Regions from separate parts of the Pseudoalteromonas sp. SW0106-04 genome, predicted to be linked through region 1. Evidence: predicted binding sites of a transcription regulator. Region 1 holds the regulator's gene; the other holds the start of a gene.
The links. Region 1 encodes sigma-54, which starts transcription at its own class of promoters, with help from an activator protein. Its sites were predicted from a motif close to GTTGGCACGNNNNTNGNNT; they were not measured.

Region 1 (3,423 bases):
GAACATACGCGAACAATATATTATGACCAATAAAATCAGTGCATTAATTACATCCATCGCAATTGGCTTGTGCTCTGCTAGCGCTACTGCTGAGCAAATTACCGCCAAGGAAGTGTTAATTGATGCCGACAAACAACAAGCACTGATCAAAGAAAATATCACTATTTTTGATAAGAACGTGCATATTGTTCACGGCAAACGGGAAATAAAAGCTGACCGCCTTGAGGCTCACCGTCGTCCAGAATTGGGTGATAACAAGCAATTGCTCGTAGCCACCGGCTCACCAGCTGTGTACACCGAAGTGATGGAAGATGGCACTGAGATTTCTGCACAGGCGCTGGAAATTCGTTATGACGTCGCCTCTGAGACCCTTAAAATTCAAGGTGATGCTAAGATTGCCATGGCCGACCAGCATATCGTTGCCGAAACCATAAGCTATGATATTGCCAAACAGCTGATCACCGCCGAAAAGGATGAAAACTCCAGCACACGAGTGCGCACAACATTAACACCACAAAGTGACGATACGCCGGAGAAAGAGCAATAATGGCGACTCTTAAAGCACAAAAATTAGCAAAAAGCTATAAAGGCCGGGAGGTCGTCAAAAGTGTGGGCTTAGAAGTACAAGCAGGTAGTATCGTCGGCTTGCTCGGCCCTAATGGAGCCGGTAAGACAACTACTTTTTACATGATAGTTGGCTTGGTACCCAGTGATAAAGGCACCATCAGTATTGATGATGAGGATATCACCTTGATGCCGATGCACTCTCGTGCGCGCTTAGGTATTGGTTATTTACCGCAAGAATCATCTATTTTTCGAAAGCTGACAGTTTTTCAAAATTTGATGGCCATCCTGGAAACCCGCAAGGGCTTAAGCAAAGCAGAGCGTGAAAGCGAGCTTGAGGGCCTACTTGATGAGTTTAATATACAGCACATTCGAGACTCACAAGGAATGGCGTTATCTGGTGGCGAACGTCGCCGGGTAGAAATAGCGCGAGCATTGGCGGCAAACCCCAAGTTTATCTTGTTGGATGAACCTTTTGCTGGTGTCGACCCTATTTCAGTGTTAGATATAAAGAAAATCATAGAGCATCTGCGCAATCGTGGCATTGGTGTATTAATCACCGACCACAACGTGCGAGAGACCCTAGACGTATGTGAAACCGCATACATTGTTTCCCATGGCGAGCTCATTGCTTCTGGCACTCCAGAGCAAGTTCTTGCCGATCAAACGGTTCGCGACGTCTATTTGGGTGAGCAGTTTAGATTATAACGATTAAAGGATTGTTAGAGATACATGAGGCAATCATTACAGCTGCGCCTAGGCCAGCAATTAACAATGACCCCACAATTGCAGCAAGCGATTCGCCTGTTGCAGCTCAGTACTTTGGATCTCCAACAAGAAATTCAAGAGGCGTTGGACGCCAACCCATTACTTGAAGTTGAAGAAGACAATTACGCCGACAATAACGACAACCAAGAGCAAAAAGAGTCGACGTCCGACAACCAAAATAACGATACCGCCGAGACGGCCAGCGCCAGTAAGGATGAAGTTGAAAGTGCTGATGCCATGAACAACGAGTCCATCAGTGAAGACTTGCCCATGGATGTGTCTTGGGATGAGTATATTAGTGCGGCTCCCGTTGCCTCCTCTGGGCCTATGCCAGAAGATGAGTCTATCTACCAAGGCGAAACCACCGAGTCGTTACACGATTATTTAATGTGGCAGCTGCAATTAACACCTTTTAGTGCCACCGACGAGGCCATCGCCACAGCCATCATTGAAGCCATCAATGACAACGGCATTTTAACAGTCAGTTGTGAAGATCTGCTGGAAAGCTTGAATCATGATGAACAAGACGATGGTATCGAGCTTGATGAAATTGAAGCCGTTCTTAAGCGTATCCAACTCTTTGATCCAGTAGGAATTGGTGCGCGTTCTTTACAAGAGTGCTTGTTGATCCAGCTCAAGCAATTTGACCCACAAACCCCTTGGCTTGAAGAGACCAAAGAGGTAGTTTGTAACTATATTGATTTGCTTGGTAGTCGTGACTATCGCACCTTGATGAAAAAGACTAAGCTTAAAGAAGCGCAGTTAAAAGAGGTGATGACACTGATACACAGTTTAAATCCGACTCCTGCAGCCACGATTGTGCGAGAGCAGTCAGAGTATGTGATTCCAGATGTATCAGTGAAGAAAGTTAAAGGCCGCTGGGTGGTTGAATTAAACCCAGATAGTATGCCTAAGATCCGCGTTAACGATCACTATGCATCAATGTCGCGAAGCTGTAAGTCGCAAAGTGATAGTCAATTTATTCGCTCGCATTTACAAGAAGCGAAATGGTTTATAAAGAGCTTGGAACAACGCAATGATACGCTACTTAAAGTAACTAATTGCATTGTTCAACAACAACAGGCATTCTTTGAACATGGTGAAGAGGCAATGAAGCCAATGGTGCTTAATGACGTTGCCGAAATGGTGGAAATGCATGAGTCAACGATTTCCCGTGTGACCACCCAAAAGTATATGCATACACCACGGGGTATTTTTGAGCTGAAGTACTTTTTCTCCAGCCATGTTACAACCGAAAACGGAGGTGAATGCTCGTCCACAGCGATTCGAGCATTGATCAAAAAGCTAGTAGCTGCGGAGAATCCTGCTAAACCGTTGAGTGATAGCAAGATTGCCGACGTACTAGCCGAGCAAGGAATTAAAGTGGCTCGGCGCACGATTGCTAAATATCGTGAATCGCTAGCCATTCCACCGTCAAATCAGCGTAAAAGTTTGATATAGACGTTAGACAAGAAGGAAAATGCTTATGCAATTAAATCTTACCGGTCGTCACGTAGAAATCACTGACTCTCTTCGCAACTATGTGAATAGCAAATTTGCAAAATTAGAGCGTCACTTTGACCATATAAATAATGTGCATGTCATTCTTGATATTGAAAAACTAACACAAAAAGCAGAAGCTACTCTTCACGTTAACGGTGGTGAACTGTTCGCAACCGCAGAGCACCAGGATATGTATGCGGCGATCGACGGCTTAATTGATAAGCTCGACCGTCAAGTGATTAAACATAAAGAGAAATTATCTCGTCACTAACATGAACCTAGATTCACTCTTTACCAAGGACTGCAGCAAAGCTGCGGTCCTTTTTAATAGCAAAAAAAGAATGCTGGAGTACCTCTCTCAGGTGGCTCATCAGCACAGTCCTCACCTCAGCGAGCAATCGGTACTTGATGCTTTGCTAACCCGCGAAAAGCTGGGCAGTACTGGCATCGGCAAAGGCGTTGCTATTCCACATGGCCGTCTCGATGGTATCGACAGTACGATTGCCATTGTTGTAACCAATCGCGAAGCCATTAACTTTGATGCCATTGATAACCGTCCAGTGGATATCTTTGTCGCACTTTTAGTGC
Region 2 (3,423 bases), on a different contig from region 1:
TGGCCTTATAACCGAGCCTTTTCACCATGATGTAACCACCCAATTGCTCCATGACTGTCAGCAGTATGCGCGCATGAAGCCCACCCAAAGTGCGCACAATCCTAAAGCCTTCAATGGCTTAGTGGGGGATACTGAAGCCGTCAATCATGTTCGCTTTTTGATCTCTCAGGTGGCGAAAACGGAAGCAAATGTACTCATTCTTGGGGAGTCGGGCACGGGTAAAGAAGTGGTGGCTCGTAACGTACACCTTCTTTCGGGACGCAGTTCAGGCCCATTTGTGCCGGTAAACTGTGGCGCTATCCCCGGCGAATTATTAGAAAGCGAATTGTTTGGCCATGAAAAAGGCGCATTTACTGGCGCCATATCAGCGCGTAAGGGGCGCTTCGAGTTGGCTCAAGGTGGTACCTTGTTCTTGGATGAAATCGGCGATATGCCATTGCAAATGCAGGTTAAGTTACTGCGTGTATTGCAAGAGCGCACTTACGAGCGAGTGGGTGGTACCAAAGCCATTCAAGCCGACGTTCGAGTCATCGCAGCGACACACCGAAACCTAGAGCAAATGATTGAAGCGGGAGATTTCCGTGAGGATCTATACTATCGCTTGAACGTTTTCCCCATCGAGAACCCGGCGTTGCGTGAACGTGGCGATGATATTGGTTTGCTGCTCAAAGAGCTGACTAAGCGAACAGCCCAGCAAAGTGGTCAAAGCGTTAAGTTTACCGATCGTGCCATTGAAAGTTTAAAAGGCCATACGTGGCCCGGAAATATTCGAGAGCTCGGTAACCTTGTCGAACGCATGGTGATTATGTTTCCGGATCAAGTGGTTGATGTACCAGACTTACCGAAGAAGTATCAGCATCTTGATGTTGAAGCATTTGTTCCAGAGTACCCCGAAGAGCTATTAGAGCGCCAAGCCCTGAATGATATTTTCGGTGAAGGCTTTGTTGATGACGATGAGCAACTACCTGCTGAACATGAATCTGTAGCGGACAATATTGGGGTGTTGCCTGATGATGGGGTCAACCTCAAAGAATACCTTGCCGAGTTAGAAGTAAGTCTTATCACGCAAGCGCTTGAGCGCTATGACTATGTTGTTGCCCGTGCTGCGGAGGTGCTGGGCGTGCGTCGCACCACCTTAGTTGAGAAAATGAAGAAATATAATCTCAACCGCGATTAGCTTTGCCGCAGTAACACAAGCGGTGCCAGCGCCCCTTAAGCGGTTAACTCAGGTTCCAAGCTAATACAAAGCAATCACTTGCTCTTTGCGAAAGCATTGGTTGTGGTGGTCGTTAACCATGCCACAAGCCTGCATATGAGCGTATACTGTAGTGGATCCTAAAAATTTAAAGCCACGCTTTTTCAAATCTTTGGCAAAAATATCGGATTGTTCACTGGTTGCTAGGTAATCTTCAGGACTCGCGATGCTATTGACGCGCGGTCTGTCATTCACAAATTGCCATTGATACGCGCTAAAGCTACCAAACTGATGTTGAATCTCAATAAAGCGTTGGGCGTTATTAATAGCGGCATTAATTTTTAACTTATTGCGCACAATACCGGCATCATTGAGCAAGCGCGTGATGTCTTCGCCATCAAAAGCGGCGACAGTGTGAATATCAAAGTCAGCAAAAGCACGGCGGTAGTTGTCTCGTTTTTTTAAAATGGTATACCAGCTCAAACCAGCTTGTGCCGATTCGAGAGTAATAAACTCGAATAAGCGTTGATCATCATAAACAGGCACACCCCATTCATCGTCATGGTAGGCAACGTAATCGGGCTTGCTCAAGTCCACCCAGGCGCAGCGAATACACATAAAAACTCCTTGTAGAAAGCGTTATCAACTAATGTATCAGGTAACTGTTTTTTTATACAGTGTCATTTTTTTGATAGCAAAAAAATAATGTAACTTAATGAATATTAAATAAAATAAAGTTGGTACGTTTTGTGCTTTTATGGATTAAACCTTGTGTTTAAGAGTGAAAATCATGGCATTAGCGAGTGTTATCAACCCACAAATCCTTCATCATGGGCAGTTTAGTCCGGCATTAGCGCAAGAAGCTTACGTTGGAGAGCTGAGCGACTTACGGCTACAAGCCAGCTGGCTGAGTCATTTAGTCGATACCATGCCTGCGGGTGTGGTGGTGCTTGATGGACAGGGAATGATAGCCAAAGCCAATCAAATTGCCAGTGATATGTTAGGCGAGCCACTCGAAGGCGAGAAGTGGTTCGCGGTGATCCAGCGCTCATTCCGCCCGCAACAGGATGATGGCCATGAAGTGTCGTTGCGCGATGGACGGCGTATAAAACTAGAAATTCGCGCGCTTACGCCCGAGCCCGGGCAGCTTATTTTAATGACCGATTTAACGGAAACGCGTCGTTTGCAATCAAGAGTGGCGCACATGCAACGTTTAAGCGCGCTTGGCAAAATGGTCGCTACTTTAGCCCACCAAGTGCGTACACCGCTCTCGGCAGCCATGTTATATGGGGCCAACCTGGGTTCGTCGCGACTGAATAATCAATCGCGTGCCCACTGTCACGACAAACTGATGTCGCGTTTGAAAGATTTAGAAAACCAAGTGAATGATATGCTGTTGTTTGCCAAAAGTGGTGAGCAGCAAGTCGTTGAGCCGATGTCATTAGGGCAGTTACTCAATGATGTAAATTCTGGCAGTGAAGCCATGCTCAGCGAGCATGAAGCGCATCTACAAGTCCAGCTTCCTGAGCCCGATATTGAAGTCATGGGCAATCGTACAGCGTTGGCCAGTGCTATCAATAACCTGGTGCACAATAGCTTACAGGTGATAGGCAGTGGTGCGCATATTAAGATGCAGGCACGTCGTCAACGCACGAACAGTGATTATGTCGATATCATCATTAGCGATAATGGCCCAGGGATCAACGAAGAGATTATTGACAAAATTTTTGAGCCTTTTTTTACCACTAAGCGTCAGGGCACAGGTTTAGGCCTAGCTGTGGTTGCCTCAGTGGTGAATGCCCATAAGGGGCAAATAAAAGTAGAGAACCTTCAAAACGGTGGCGCGCAATTTACGCTAACGCTTCCTGTTTTGCACAGCAATACCCAGGAGCAGAGCAATGAATAACTATGTACTTGTTGTCGAGGATGACAAGGGGTTACGCGAAGCCCTAATCGATACATTAACACTGTCAGATATTCGCTGCATCGCAGCAAAAAGTGGTGAAGAAGCAATCATGATGCTAAAAGATCATAATGTTGCTTTAGTGGTCAGTGATGTGCAGATGCCCGGTATTAACGGCATTGAATTACTAAAAAGTATCAAGCTTAACTACCCAGACATGCCGGTATTGATGATGACGGCCTATGCCACTATTGATGACGCGGTCGAAGCCATGCGTTTGGGCGCCATCGACTATATGGCAAAGCCATTCGCCCCCGAGGTCTTA

Region 2: W04_RS13020 (PAS domain-containing sensor histidine kinase) is a predicted target of sigma-54. The motif match lies at 1,932-1,950, and genes of this name have one in related genera.

The regions. Positions count from the first base shown of each region.
Region 1 is NZ_BCAI01000002.1:304,891-308,313, forward strand. Features, by position in the region: gene lptC (LPS export ABC transporter periplasmic protein LptC) at 1-33, shown strand, start outside; gene lptA (lipopolysaccharide transport periplasmic protein LptA) at 23-547, shown strand; gene lptB (LPS export ABC transporter ATP-binding protein) at 547-1,272, shown strand; gene W04_RS04080 (RNA polymerase factor sigma-54) at 1,297-2,793, shown strand; gene hpf (ribosome hibernation promoting factor) at 2,819-3,106, shown strand; gene ptsN (PTS IIA-like nitrogen regulatory protein PtsN) at 3,108-3,423, shown strand, end outside.
Region 2 is NZ_BCAI01000011.1:37,645-41,067, forward strand. Features, by position in the region: gene W04_RS13010 (sigma-54 dependent transcriptional regulator) at 1-1,177, shown strand, start outside; gene W04_RS13015 (DNA-3-methyladenine glycosylase I) at 1,238-1,813, opposite strand; gene W04_RS13020 (PAS domain-containing sensor histidine kinase) at 1,986-3,101, shown strand; gene W04_RS13025 (sigma-54 dependent transcriptional regulator) at 3,094-3,423, shown strand, end outside.